Regions from separate parts of the Caballeronia sp. GAFFF2 genome, predicted to be linked through region 1. Evidence: riboswitches for the same ligand, from Rfam matches in the RefSeq annotation. Region 1 holds a riboswitch; the other holds the start of a gene.
The links. Region 1 has a riboswitch for cobalamin ahead of NCT04_RS03495 (TonB-dependent receptor domain-containing protein). Riboswitches for the same ligand answer to the same signal wherever they lie in the genome.

Region 1 (7,344 bases):
ACGGCGGCGAGCGTCACGCGTTGCCGTTCGCCGCCCGACAATGTCAGGACATCGCGCGAGGCGAACGATAGAAGACCGAGCGCATCGAGCGCGGCATGCGCGGCAGCGCGGTCTTCGGCGCTCTCCCAGCCCCAGCCCGTGACATACGGAAAGCGGTTCAGCAGCACGGTGTCGAGTACGGTCGCGCTGAAGGCATCGTGCGAGCTTTGCGGCATCAGCGAGCGCGCGCGTGCGAGATCCGCCGCGCGCCAGGATGCGAGCGCGCGGCCATCGAGCGATATCGCGCCTTCGGCCGGCTTTGTCAAACCCGCGAGCACGCCAATGAGCGTGGTCTTGCCCGCGCCGTTCGGCCCGGCTATGCACCACATCTCGCCCGCGCCGATACTTTGCGTGAGGTCTTCCACGAGCGTGCACGCGCCCGCGCGCAAGCTGACGTGTTCGATATGCAGGGTCATCGCGGTCTCGCCAGCAGCATCCACAGGAACATCGGCACGCCGACGAGTGCGGTCACCACACCCACCGGCAATTGCGCGGGCGCGATCGCCGTGCGCGCGACGAGATCGGCGCTCATCACCGCGAGGCCGCCTGCCAGCGCCGACGCCGGCACGAGCATGCGCTGATCGTTGCCGAACGCGAGCCGCAATAAATGCGGCACGACGAGCCCAACGAAGCCGATGGTGCCCGCCGTCGTGACAGCCGCCGCTGCCGCAAGCGATGCGACGAGATACACCGACAGCCGCACGCGCGAGACAGGCACGCCGAGCGAACGCGCGGCCGTATCGCCACGCAACAGCACGTTGAGTTGCGGCGCGAGCGGCACGACGACGATCATCGCGACGACGAGCGCGATCAGCGCGGGCCACGGCGTCGCTGCGCCGTTCAGGTCGCCCGTCAGCCAGAAGATCATCCCGCGCAAGCGATTCTCCGGCGCAATACTGAGGATCAACGTGATGAGCGCGCCCCAGCCCGCCGCTATCACGACCCCTGTCAGCAGAAGACGCGGCGAGGCATCGCGATCGCCGTGCCACAGGTCGCGTCGCGCGAGTCCGAGCACCAGCACGATGGATGCGAACGCGCCCGCGCACGCGGCCAGATCGATGCCCCACCACGGCAGCGACGCGAGCATCGCCGTGAGCGCGAAGGTCGCCGCGCCGCCGGATACGCCGAGCACGTACGGCTCGGCCAGTGGATTGCGCAACAGCACTTGCAGCAGCGCGCCGGAAAGCGCGAGCAAGGCGCCCGAAGCGAAACCCGCAAGCGCGCGCGGCAAACGCAAGGTGAGCACGATGTCATCGGCGATATCGGGCGCGGCCGCATGCGCGTGCAGCAACGCCGCGATGGCGCGTGGCAAGGGCAACGCGACGCTGCCGAGCGCGAGCGACACCGCAAACACAAGCAACGCGGCAAGCCCGAGCGCAGCCCAGATGCCTAACGCGCGTTTAGCGTTCATCGCGCGGCGCAGGTCAACGGTGTCGCTCACGACGGGCGCCAGCCGAGCGTGACATAAGCGCCGCGCCTCGGCGTGTTGTACGAATAAGCCAGTTCATAGTTCCGGTCGAAGAGGTTGTCGACACGCGCGCTCACGTACCACGACTTCGTGATGTCATAGCGCGCCGACAGATTCACGACGCCATAGCCCGCGAGCGTCGAATCGTAATCGCTGCGCGCACCGCTCACGATCCACTCGCCACCCACGCGCCAGCTTCCTATCGAGCGATGCGCGCTGAAACTCGCGAAACGCCGCGCACGGCGCGTCAGGTCCTGATTGCCGGTTTCATCGACGGGATTCTGGAACGTCACGCCCGCGCGTAAATCAGTGGCGCCGACATGCCCTGCCCACGATCCCTCGACGCCCTGCACCTTCGCGCGTCCGACGTTCTGCGCGATATAGAAGCCGCTGCCGTCCGATACGTAATCGATCAGATTCGAATAGCGCGTCTGAAACGCCGTCACGCGCAGCACGCCCACTTGGTCCGATGCGTACTGCAGCGCCGCTTCCACCGAATGACTGCGCTCGGGCTGAATGGACGGATTGCCGCTGAACGGATAGTAGAGATCGTCGAAGCTCGGCGCGCGGAACGACGCCGCGTAACTCGCGCTCGCGCGCCAGTGCGTGTCGATGTTGTACGCATAGCCCAGATAGTAGCTGTTCGCGCCGCCGAAATCGGAATACTGGTCGTGGCGCAGATTGGCCTGCACCTCGCTCGGACCGAAGCGTCCCACATAGCCCGCGTACACCGAATTCACGTGACGATCCGGCGCGCTGAACTGATCCGAATCGAGCGTCTGGTCGAGATGCTCGTAACCGAACAGGAGCTTGTGCGCCTCCGTCAGGCGAAAGTCGTTCTGCCACAGATACTGGCGATCCTCGGAATTGAAGCGGCTCGTATAGATGCCGTTCTGCTCGATGTTCGCGCGGTCCTGTCCCTGCGCGACCGTGAAATGCGTGGTCCACTGGTCCGTGATACGGCCGTTCGCAAACACCGATGTCGACCGCACGCGACTGTGCGAATCGTTGAGATCGCCAGGCAAGCCGTAGGCATCGTCGAAACTGTCGATGCCGTTCGACTGATAGAAGCGCACGCCCGCGTCCCATTTGTCGCCGAACTTGTGGCGCAGCGTGGCCGCGACGCTTTCGTTCAGATAACCGTTCGCGTTCGGATTGGCGTTGGGCGCGAGCGCGGGATCGATCGACGAGAAACCATCGGTCTTCTCGCGCGATACGTTGAAGCTGAAGGTCGTGCGGCCTTCGCTATCGAGCGCGCCGGAAACACCCGCCGCTTGTCGCTGCGTGTGATAGCTGCCGTATTCCGTCTCGAAGTAGAAGCGCGGCGGATGCGCCTCGCCGTCTTTCGTGAAGATCTGCACGACGCCGCCGATCGCGCCCGAGCCGTACAGCGCCGACACGTTGCCGTTCACGACTTCGATGCGGTCGATCTGATCCGGCATGATCTGCGCAAGCTGCGCCGAGCCGAGCGATGCGGACTCCACACGCACGCCGTCGATTAAAACGAGCGATTGCGTCGAGGACGCGCCGCGTATGAACGTGCTTGCATTCGCTCCCGGGCCGCCATTGCGCGTCACCTGCACGCCGGGCGCAAGACCGATGACGCCGAGCGCGTCGTAGGCATTGCTATCGGCGATATCCTGGGCGTCGAAGAGCGAAGTCTGCGCGATCGTATCGGCGAGAGGTTGCACGGTGCGCGTCGCGGTCACGACGACGGGCGCGAGCGGCGGTTGCGAGGCTTCGTCCGCGAGCGCTTCATGAGCGAGCAGCCAGGTGTTGAGGGCGACGAGCGCGGCGCGTTCGATCGTTTTGCGTCTGCCCGCGTGTCGGGCAAGTGGCGATACCATGCGTGAAATGTTCCCATGCGTAGGCTGGCGCGACCTCGCTCCCCGCAAGGCCAATGCGCGACGAGCGCGCTCGAATGCGAACAGACGAACGCGCTGAACAGTTGGCCGGTATCCGGGCTGGCGACACACCGTCCCGCCTTCCCACGCATGAAGCGCAGTGGCATCGACACGTTCTTCGCCTTGCCTGCGTCGAGCGGCGGATTCTTGCGAATCAGACAAACTCGCAAGCAAACTCACACGACGGCGCGGCGAAAAACGCGCAAGGGACGACTTGCAACTTGCGTTGCGGTCGCTTACCGTTGCGGGGGCAGCACAGGTTGGCGTGGCCTTGGCGGCGCCGCTTCCTGTTTCCCGTTTGACTGCGCCCGCAAAAGAATGCGGACGCGAGCACCAAAAGTGCGGCAAGTGTAGGAGCGCGATTCAGGACCGTCAAGAAACGACCCTGGCCGATCATCGCAAGACACACGGCTCACGACGAACCCAACTAGAACCCGCCGTCGCAACACATCGGCAGCGCCCGCGCTTTCCACACACGAATGCATCGCGATGCACGCATGATCGCGTGCTGTTACGTCTCGAAACGAGACAATTATCGGAAGCTCCGTTGAACCGCGCTAGAATGCGAGGTCTTTAGAGGACGCAGCACATGCTCAACGAACTCGAATCACTGTCAGGAAATATCGGCCGGCTGATCCAGATCAGCGAGCGGCACAATCAGGCGCGTCTCGCGCTTGAAGCACAAATCGAACAACTGCGTAGCGACTACGCGAACGTGCAGGCAGAGCTCGTGCAAATGCGCGAAGAGCGCGACACGCTCCAAGCCGAACGTGATTCCCTCTCGGCCAAGATCGACGACGCGCAGGTCCGCCTGAACGCGATCCTCGAAAAGTTGCCGCGCGGCAAGTCCGCGAATCATGCCGAGACGGAAAATCAGCTCGATCTCCTCGATGCCCGCTCTCACGATGTGCAAGCCGCGCACGAGCATGCGCACGCGGGAGAGCACAGCGAGCATCATCACGGAGAGAAGGCATGACGACCACGCAGATCGAAGTATCCATTCTCGGCCAGCAATATCGCCTCGCCTGTTCGCCGGAAACCGAAGGCGCGCTGCGTGAAGCGGTGGCACGGGTCGACGCCGAGATGAACAAGGTGCGCAATGCAAGCAACGTGCGCGGGCAAGACCGCATCGCGGTGATGGCCGCGCTTTCACTCGCTTCCGAATTGCTGAGGCTGCAAGAAAGCGTGCGTCATGGCGAGGCCTTCCCCGCCGAGGAAATTCGCCGCACGATGCACTCCATGAACGAACAGCTTGGTGCTGTCATTGCGCAGTATGAAGTGCAGTGACCGAAGTGCCGCGACGCCGCTCCGTGGCGAACGCTAATCGGTCGCGCGATGTCAATCGAAAAAAGAAACTGCGCAATTGGTGTCGAGAGGCTGCATTAGACATTCGATTGGTGTAGAGTGACTACTCCCTGCCTGGTTCGCCAAGGTCATATATTCCTTGAACCAATGCTACATTGGCACGGTTGTGGAAACTTGCAGCACGGGCGCGCGCGTCACTCTGTCTGATGTACCCGAAGTGTTGCTTACTGCGACCAATCTTGAACCCAGGTTCAGGATGCCGGCCTAGCGGCCGAGGTGGGGACCCTACTCCAGCGGCATCGGTTCATACCGATGCCGTTTGCTTTTGTCGAGCCCGTTTTAAAACCCCGTTGCCGAATCCATCATGCGCTACTGGCTGATGAAGTCCGAACCGGACGAAGCGAGCATCGATCATCTCGCGCACGCGCCGAAGAAAACCCTCCCGTGGACGGGCGTGCGCAACTATCAGGCGCGCAACTTCATGCGCGACCAGATGCAAGTCGGCGACGGCGTGCTCTTCTATCATTCGAGTTGCCCGGAGCCGGGCATTGCGGGCATCGCCAAAGTCTGTTCGACGGCCTATCCCGATCCCACTCAGTTCGACGCCAAAAGCCCGTACTTCGACGCCAAGTCCGTGCAGGCGACGCCGCGCTGGATGCTCGTCGATGTGCGTTTCGTCAAGAAGACGCCGTTGATTCCGCTCGCGACATTGCGCGAACACGCGGAACTCGCCGACATGCAAGTGCTGGCGCGCGGTAATCGGCTGTCGATCACGCCCGTGACCGAGGCGCAGTGGCGCTTCATAACCGAGCGTCTGGTCTAGGGCGCGCGAATCGTTCAAGGGAACTAAGGGAACGAACGAAGCGCCTAAGTGCGGTCGCGAATCACGCGATGCTCTTGCACTCGGAGTCCTTGAATGATCGACAAGAAAACCGCCGCCGCCCTCGCCTTCGTCGCGATGTCGAGCGCCGCGCTCACGCTTCCGCTTTCGGCCGCCGCTCAGACGGTAATCACCAATCCGCAGCCATCCGGCGTGCTCTCGCTATCCGCGCAAGCCAGCGCGCAAGTGCCGCAAGATGTCGTCAACATCACGCTGTTCTACGAGCAGGAAGCGGCCGATCCATCGTCGCTCACCACCACGCTCAATCAGCGCGCCGAAGCCGCATTGCGCGAAGCAAAAGGCGTCGACAACGTGACCGCGAAAAGCGGCTCGTTCACGGTTTATCCGAGCACGGATCGCGACGGCAAGATCTCCGCGTGGCGCGGCCGCACGGAGGTCGTGCTGGAATCGCATGACTTCGCGGCGGCGTCCAAGCTCGCGGGCAAGATGAGTAACGCCATGCAAGTCGGCAGCGTCGCGTTCTCGCTGTCGCCCGAAGCGCAGCGCGCCGCCGAGCAGAAGCTCTCGACGCAGGCCATCGAGTCGTTCCGCAAGGAAGCGCAGGCCACGAGCCAGGCGTTCGGCTACGCCAACTTCACGATCCGCGAAGTGAACGTGGGCCACAGCGGCGCGGGTCCGCGCCCGGTGATGATGATGCAGGCCCGCTCGCTTGGCGCGGACGCGAAGGTCGGCGCGCCGATGGCGCTCGAAGCCGGCACGACGACGGTGACCGTCGACGTGTCGGGTTCGGTGCAAATGGGGCGATAACTGCTGTGCCGGAGAACGCGGCGTGATTTACGCCGCGTTGCCGGACACGCGTTTCTGACGTTTGTACGCCCACACCATCATGACGATGCCCGCGACGATCATTGGCAGCGAGAGCCATTGGCCCATCGAAAAGCCGAGCGCGAGGAGTCCGAGATAATCATCCGGCTCGCGCGCGAATTCCACCGTGAAGCGCGCAATCCCATAACCGATCAGAAACAACGCCGACACTGCGCCCACCGGCCGCGGTTTGCGCGCGAAGAGGTAGATCACCGCAAACAGCACGAGCCCTTCCAGCGCGATTTCATACAACTGCGACGGATGGCGCGGCAGCATGTGATAGCGCGAGAAAATCTCCGAGAGATTGTATTGCGCATCGAGCTGCGGATGCTTCGCGAGCCAAATGGCGTCGTCGTTGGTGGAGTTTTGGAAGAGCATGGCCCAGGGCGCGGCCGGATCGGTCACGCGGCCCCACAACTCACCGTTGATGAAGTTGCCGAGACGCCCCGCCGCCAGTCCGAGCGGCACCATCGGCGCGACAAAATCCGTCACTTGCAGCCACGTGCGCTTGCGCTGAAACGCGAACAGGACCATCGCGAGCGTCACGCCGAGAAAGCCGCCGTGAAACGACATGCCGCCTTCCCACACCTTGAAGATATCGAGCGGATGCGCGAAGTAATAACTCGCCTTGTAGAACACCACATAGCCAATGCGGCCGCCGAGAATCGTCCCGAGCACGCCGTAAAACAGCATGTCGTCGATGTCCTTGACGGTCCAGCCTTGCGCGGCGACATGCGGCAAGCGCAGACGCAATCTGCCGATGGCAATGGCCGAAATGAACGCAACGAGATACATGAGGCCGTACCAGCGCACGGCGAGCGGTCCGAGATGGATCGCGACGGGATCGAAATTGGGATGTATGAGCATCGTGTAATGGAAGAGCCAGGCGAACTTCAAAGGCGAATCATACGGCAACGACGGCA
Region 2 (7,344 bases), on a different contig from region 1:
TCTCCGGGACGTACATGGTCTCCGGCACGGGCTGCCGCAAATAATCCGGATTGAATACGCGCTCGGGCAGCGTGATCGCAGAGTGCTCGATCTCGTGATACGGCACCTGACTCAACAGATGATGCATGCAGTTCAGCCGCGCACGCTTCTTGTCGACGGCCTGAACCACCCACCACGGCGCTTCGGGAATGTGCGAACGCTGCAGCATGACTTCCTTAGCGGCTGTATAGGCTTCCCAGCGGCGTCGGCTTTCGAGGTCCATCGGACTCAGCTTCCACTGCTTTAGCGGATCTTCAATACGCGCCTCGAAGCGCACTTCCTGTTCGTCATCGGTAATAGAAAACCAGTACTTGATGATCTGAACGCCGCTACGCACGAGCATCTTTTCGAACTCGGGCACGGAACGGAAGAACTCTTCGTATTCGGCGTCAGTACAGAAGTTCATCACGCGTTCTACTCCCGCGCGGTTATACCAGCTTCGATCGAACAGAACGATTTCGCCGCCTGCCGGAAGATGCGATACGTAGCGCTGGAAATACCATTGCGTGCGTTCACGATTATTCGGCGCAGGCAGAGCAGCGACGCGGCACACGCGCGGGTTCAACCGCTGCGTGATGCGCTTGATCGCACCGCCTTTACCGGCCGCATCGCGGCCTTCAAAAATCACCACGAGTCTGTGGCCCGTATGCACGACCCAATCCTGCAACTTCACCAGTTCGCCCTGCAAGCGAAATAGCTCGCGGAAATAGGTCTTACGAAGCTGTCGTTCCTCGTCGGAGAACGCTGCCTCGCCATCCAGGAAGCGGTCGTCGATCTCCATTTCGAACTCTTCGTCGTAGCTGTCGATCAGGTCGGCATGGAAGCGGCGCTGCTTGTCCATCTCGTTCATTGTGGGCTCCGTGGGCGGCTTGCCGCTGCAATTTTTGCGGCGCAGATTGCTTGATTATGACTGTATTCGAAGGCAATCATATGACGGCGTACGCAACGCTTTGCGCGTTTTAGTGCACCGACGGCAAATGGTCGAGGTCGCTTGCGCCGTTAGAATGTTGCGATATTTCAGTGGCATTGCGATGGCAACTTTCCCTTCCGAGGCCAAAGACACGATGAATCAAACCTCAAGCGCGATTCCAATTTTCGACGCCGAACGCACCGCGCAGCTCGTTCCTTATGACCGCCTGGTCGACACGCTTGCCGCCACCATGCTCGATTACGCGGCGGGCCGTATCGTGAGTCCGGAGCGCATGGTGGTGCCGCTTGCACAAGGTGGGATCATGTTGTCGATGCCTGCAAGCGCGGCGGACTTGGCCATGCACAAGCTCGTCAACGTGTGCGCGGGTAACGGTGCGCTTGGTTTGCCCACGATTCACGGACAGGTCACCGCATTCGATGCCGTCACCGGCGTGCCGCAATTCATGCTCGACGGCCCAACTGTAACGGGGCGCAGAACGGCGGCGGTATCGATGCTCGCTATCCGCGCTCTAAGCGCGCAGCCGCCGAAACAAGTGCTGGTGATCGGTACGGGCAAGCAGGCGGCCTACCATGTGGAGGCGATCGCGAGCGTTTATCCCGATGCATCGATCATCGTCCAGGGGTCGCGAACCGAGCGTGCGAATGCCTTTTGCAAGGCCCACGCAGCGGCTTCGCCAAAGCTAGCGGCGCTTGAAAGCTCAAACATTCCTGAAGCTGTCGATGTCGTCATCACCGCGACCACCAGCAAGCAGCCTGTCTATACGCTGCCGGCGCGAGCAGATCGGTTGGTCATCGGTGTTGGCGCCTTTACGCCTGATGCGGCAGAAATAGCGCCGGGCACTATCGATTCAAGCGCTTTGTATGTCGATGACCCGGCGGGGGCGCGCCATGAAGCGGGGGATTTCATCCTTGCTGGTGTGAAATGGGAAAACGTTAATCCACTTGCACAAGCAATCACGGCGAGGGTGCAAAACGAACGCCCGATCGTATTTAAGTCCGTCGGATGCGCGGCATGGGATCTCGCTGCATGTCGAGTTGCTAGAGCTTTATTGTTAGACAAAAATAACAGCGCTAATTAAGGCGCGAGCTGGCTTGGAACGGTCCTTGCTGAATGTCTGTTCAATCGAAAGCTGGCGCAAGCGCCTTGGCACCCAAATGAACAGACCCATGAATAGCCGATACGACACCAGATGGACGCCCGGTTTTCCCGCGCGCAACGACGGGAATGATGGATCAGGCGGTGCGTCCGCACAGCCTAACGCGGCGCCGCCGGCTGCTTACTTTATCTCCGTGCTGGAGCTTGCGACTGGCGAGAAGCTGGGCAATTACGAACGCTTACGCGCCGTCGCCATGCTTGAATCGCAGTTTGGCGAGGGACGTCCACGTACGCTTAAGGAGGCCGTGCGCATTTGTGCCGGAGCCATCGATTCATCGACATTGCAGCGAATGGCGCGTGGCGCTAAGGCTTAGGAAGGCCTTAGCGAGCGACGCAATTCGTTCACGGTCTTGTAAGACAGGCGGCTCTTATTTAACCGTCTGAATCACTTCGAAGCCTTCGAATTCCGGGTGGCCTAAGTAAAGCTGCCTGGTTTCTCCGCCCGCATTGCGATGCGCGGCGCGAAATGCATCCGACTGAGTCCACTGTTCGAACGCAGCATGGTTTGTCCAGATCGTGTGACTCGAATAGAGGACGTGGTCATCCCGCGTCGGTCCCTTTAGCAGATGGAACTCCACGAAGCCCGGCACTTCCTTGAGGTGCGTGTCACGGCTTGTCCAGAGATGTTCGAAATCGGCTTCCGCGCCTGGAACGATCTTGAAGCGGTTCATGGCAATGTACATGTCGATATGGCTCCTTGGTTTTAGGCATTCGAAAAATAATCAGGCCTTTGACAGTTCGACCAGCGTCCTGAAGCCGCCGAAGAACATGCGTTTGGGATCGAACGGCGGTTCGCCGTTTTCCATCATGCTCTTAAGGCGCGAGTCTTCCATTACTTTGGCGTTGACGGCGTCACGTTGTTCGCGCGATTCATAGACGATCCACGAGAAGACCACCGTTTCGCCTTCCTTGAGCTGTACGCTTCGAGGGAACGAGGTGAGCTCGCCTGGCTTAACATCGTCGGCAATACATTCGACAAACTGCAGCGCGCCATATTCCAGCCATATTTTGCCCGCTGCATCGGCCATGCTGCGATACGCGTCGACCTTGTCGATCGGCACTGGTACGACGAAACCATCCACATAGTGCGCCATTGCTGTCTCCTTTGAGCGAACCAGTCGCTGCTTGCTTTGAGCACCGAGCGGCCATCTAAGTTCAGGAGGGCACGTTTGTCCATTTGCCTTCCGCGAACTTGAGCAAGACGGACGATAGCGGCGCGAGATCCATCTTGAGTATCGACGACAACGGTTCGTCGCGCACGATACAGAGCGCCGCCTTCATGACGATGGCGTGCGTTACGACTATGCAGCATTCGTGCTCCGTATTCGAAGCAAGCCCCTCGAGCGCTTTCTCAACGCGCTTTGACAGCATTGCCACGCTCTCGCCGCCATGCGGCCTTGCATGGGGATCGGAAAGCCATGCCGCAACGTCTTGAGGCTCGCGCTCACTAATCTCGCGAATGGAACGACCGCGCCATTCTCCATAGTCGATATCGTCGAATGCGACATCGATCGAAAAAGCTGTCGTGATCCAAGCCGCTGTTTCGCAAGCAGCGCGGGCCGGGCTGGATGTGACGCGGCTTGGCTCGCCCGGGACATCGAGCGTGCATTTAGCCTGTTCGACAGGCTCGTCGCCTTGCGGAAAACGCCCGCTTTTCATGGCATGCGTGGCGGCGTGGCACAGCAAAATCAATGTCGATTGCATAGGCTTTAGCTCATGGTCGTTTTACTTTGCCGGCAATCATCATAGAATGGCAAGCTTGCAGTGCGAGGAAGCCGGTGGAAGCCCGGCACGGTCGCGCCACTGTATGCGGTTCGCGCTAAGAGCGCGATGCCGCGAGTCAGACCCCGCTGCATGCTCTTCGTCTATCGGGACGCGCTTTTCCCTGGAGAAATTTCAATGAATATGTCCAACGCGCCGGCTTTTTCCGCTGGTATTGCAACGCCCGCTAACGATGCACCGGTCCCCATTCCGGTGCGTGAGGTCCTTCCTTGGACCGTTTTTATCGGCCTCGTTCTGCTGATCGCGATTTATTTCGTCGGCGCCGAGCAAGGTGCAACGTCCATTATCTCGGGCATGTACGTCCACGAATTCGTTCACGATGGCCGACACTTGCTCGGCTTTCCGTGCCATTGAGGACGGAGCATGATTCGCAACTTGCTTATACGCGGCATGGTCGCGGGACTCGTCGCGGGCCTGATCAGCTTTGGCTTTGCGCGCGGCTTCGGCGAACCTTCAGTTGCTCGGGCTATCGCGTTCGAAGAACAGCACGAGCATGCACAAGCGCCCGCACACGATCATCACGATGAAGCGGCGGCAGCGCAATCGCATAGTCATGGTGATGATGAAGAACTCGTTAGCCGGGACACGCAAGCGGGTTTGGGCTTACTAACGGGCGTGGTGGTGTTCGGCACGGCTTTAGGCGGTATTTTCTCGCTGATCTTTGCCTTGGCTTATGGGCGGCTCGGCTCGTTGCATGCGCGCGGAACGTCGGTTTTGCTTGCGCTCATTGGTTTCGTTAGCGTTGCGCTCGTGCCGTTCATTAAATATCCCCCAAACCCGCCCGCCGTGGGCAATGCCGAAACCATTGGTCCGCGTACGGCGCTTTTCTTCGGCATGGTGGCGATTTCAATCGTCGGCGCGGTGTTCGCGGTCTATGCGCAGCGACGCTTGCAGGCGCGTCGCGGCAACTGGAACGCGGCGCTTATTGCGGCGGCTGGTTATGTCGTCTTGATGGTTATCGCGCAAGTGGCGCTGCCTTCTGTCGACGAAGTACCCGCCGACTTTTCCGCGTCGTTGTTGTGGAATTTCAGGCTGACTGCCGTCGGTATTCAAGCATTGATCTGGGCAACGCTTGGACTGCTCTTCGGCGCGCTTGCGTCACGTGAACTCGAGCGTCCGGCAGCGCGTCGCATGGCCGCTGCCTGAATCGAATGCTCGATGGATGTCAAAAGGCCCGCGTCGCTTGAGCACGAGCGCGGGCCTTCGTTCATTGCGAGGCCGCGCGCCGCTCAAGCAACTGGTCGAACAACGCGAGCTTCGCGTGATCGTCCATCGTTCTAAACAATTTAATTTCCTCGCGGCTTCTAAAGCATCCCGCGCACAGGCCGCTCGATGCATCGAGCTTGCACACGCCGGTGCACGGCGAGCCGATTGGTTCCTGCGCGCTGGCGCGTCCGATCATCTCGGCGAGATCGCGTGGCCCGATTTCGGTCGGTGTCGTCATAGCGCTTCGCCGCGAAAGAGCGCAGCCATTGCCGCAGGATTCGAGGGCCAGTAAGCGTGCATGTAAGTGGCCGTTATCGCGCCATGACGATAAAGCGCTTCGCCCTGCGCACCGGTCGTTGCGTGCGTGGCTGTCGTGAAAGGCTGCATCGATGTCTTGAGCGTCGAATAGTGAAAGGTGTGGCCGGTGAGCGGACCGTGGGCGGTGTCGACTCGTTGCATCGCCAGCCGCGAAAGACGGCGTTGCATGGTGGCGTCGCCGGGAAGGGCGCTTAGCATTGAATGACGATTGCCTTCGACATCCGTCAGTGCGTCGAGCAGGTAGAGCATACCGCCGCATTCCGCGACTACCGCGCGATTGCGCGCGATATGTTCTCTTATCGAAGCGCGCGTGCACGCATTGGAAGCAAGCGTCGCGGCGTGAAGCTCGGGGTAGCCGCCGGGCAAGTAGAGCGCATCGACATGGGCGGGTACGGGCTCATCCGCTAGCGGGGAAAAATAGCTGACGCTTGCGCCCGATGCCTTTAGCAAATCGACATTCGCGGGATAAATAAATGAAAACGCGGCGTCCCGCGCGATCGCAATGTGCAATCCGTCGAGAAGACGCGGCGGTTCACTTAGCGTGATGTCGTCGTCGAAGCGAACGAGCGGCGGCAAATCGGCAAGCGTGGTCGCGGCAATGGCATCGGCGGCGCGGTCGAGACGCGCATCCAGGTCCGCCACTTCCCGCGCTTGAGTGAGGCCAAGGTGACGTTCGGGTAGCGCGATATCGTCCGCGTTCGAAAAATGACCGCAATAGCGCAGCCCTTCGGGGATGGCTTCGGCCAGCATCTGTGCATGGCGCGCAGACGCCACGCGATTTGCAAGCACGCCATGAAACGGCACATCGGGCCGATAACGCGCAAGTCCGAACGCAAGCGCGCCGAAGGTTTGCGCCATGCCATGCGCGCCGATTACCGCGAGCACGGGCACATTGAACGCAGCGGCGAGATCGGCGCTGCTCGGCGTGCCATCGAAGAGGCCCATTACGCCTTCGATCAAAATAAGGTCGGCTTCCTTGGCGGCCGCGGAAAGCATCGCGCGGCACGCTTCCAGTCCGACCATCCAAAGATGCAGCGAATAAACGGGCGACCCGCATGCCCGCTCGAGAATCATCGGATCGAGAAAATCCGGCCCGGTCTTGAAGATGCGCACGCGCCTGCCTTGCCGCGTGTGATGACGCGCAAGCGCGGCCGTCACCGTGGTCTTGCCTTGATGCGACGCGCTCGCGCCGATGAAGAGTGCGGGACAGTTTGCCATTGCGTCAGAACTCGACGCCGCGTTGCGCCTTGACGCCCTGCTCGCGATAAGGGTGCTTTACGAGGCGCATTTCGGTGACGAGATCGGCTATTTCAATGAGCTCATCGGCCGCGTGTCGTCCTGTCACGACGACATGCAGCATGGCCGGCCGTGCCTTTAGCACGCCGAGTACTTCCTCAAGCGGCAAATATTCGTACTTGAGCACGGCATTGAGCTCGTCGAGTACGACCATCTGATACTCGCCGCTTTGGATCATGCGTCGTGCTTCGTCCCATCCCTTGCGCGCCGTGGCGATGTCCGCCTCGCGATTTTGCGTGTTCCACGTATAGCCATCGCCCATCGTCACGAAATCGCAATGCGCGATTGCGCCAAGGAAATCGCGTTCCGACGTATGCAGCGCGCCTTTGATAAATTGCACCACGCCGAGTTTCATGCCGTGCCCGAGCACGCGCATGGCCATGCCGAATGCAGCGGTGGTCTTGCCTTTGCCGTTGCCGGTATTGACGATCAACAGGCCCTTTTCATGGTCGGCGGCGGCCTGCTTTTTCTCATGGCCTTCCTTGCGCCGCTGGGTCATGCGCAAATGCGATTCGGTATCGGTTTTCATGCTTGTTTCTTCGATGGTGTCTCTGCAATAGCGACCGTCACGCCGCCCGCGATAGTCTTATGCACGACGAGCCGGCCGCCGCTGGCAA

Region 2: it holds a riboswitch for cobalamin, as region 1 does, so the genes downstream of both, NCT04_RS19150 (CbtB domain-containing protein) here and NCT04_RS03495 (TonB-dependent receptor domain-containing protein) in region 1, are expected to answer to the same signal.

What each region holds. Positions count from the first base shown of each region.
Region 1 is NZ_JALQDA010000006.1:198,723-206,066, reverse strand. Features, by position in the region: gene NCT04_RS03505 (ABC transporter ATP-binding protein) at 1-455, opposite strand, end outside; gene NCT04_RS03500 (FecCD family ABC transporter permease) at 452-1,450, opposite strand; gene NCT04_RS03495 (TonB-dependent receptor domain-containing protein) at 1,477-3,354, opposite strand; cobalamin riboswitch at 3,441-3,764, opposite strand; gene NCT04_RS03490 (ATPase) at 4,001-4,387, shown strand; gene NCT04_RS03485 (cell division protein ZapA) at 4,384-4,698, shown strand; RNA gene ssrS (6S RNA) at 4,821-5,003, shown strand; gene NCT04_RS03475 (EVE domain-containing protein) at 5,081-5,539, shown strand; gene NCT04_RS03470 (SIMPL domain-containing protein) at 5,633-6,364, shown strand; gene lgt (prolipoprotein diacylglyceryl transferase) at 6,392-7,288, opposite strand; gene NCT04_RS03460 (LysR family transcriptional regulator) at 7,326-7,344, opposite strand, start outside.
Region 2 is NZ_JALQDA010000027.1:597,557-604,900, reverse strand. Features, by position in the region: gene ppk2 (polyphosphate kinase 2) at 1-889, opposite strand, end outside; gene lhpI (bifunctional Delta(1)-pyrroline-2-carboxylate/Delta(1)-piperideine-2-carboxylate reductase) at 1,104-2,048, shown strand; gene hmuQ (heme-degrading protein HmuQ) at 2,494-2,808, opposite strand; gene NCT04_RS19160 (DUF1428 domain-containing protein) at 2,848-3,219, opposite strand; gene NCT04_RS19155 (histidine phosphatase family protein) at 3,281-3,829, opposite strand; cobalamin riboswitch at 3,871-3,994, shown strand; gene NCT04_RS19150 (CbtB domain-containing protein) at 4,031-4,261, shown strand; gene NCT04_RS19145 (CbtA family protein) at 4,271-5,053, shown strand; gene NCT04_RS19140 (DUF1289 domain-containing protein) at 5,115-5,351, opposite strand; gene NCT04_RS19135 (cobyrinic acid a,c-diamide synthase CobB) at 5,348-6,649, opposite strand; gene cobO (cob(I)yrinic acid a,c-diamide adenosyltransferase) at 6,654-7,256, opposite strand; gene NCT04_RS19125 (cobalamin biosynthesis protein) at 7,253-7,344, opposite strand, start outside.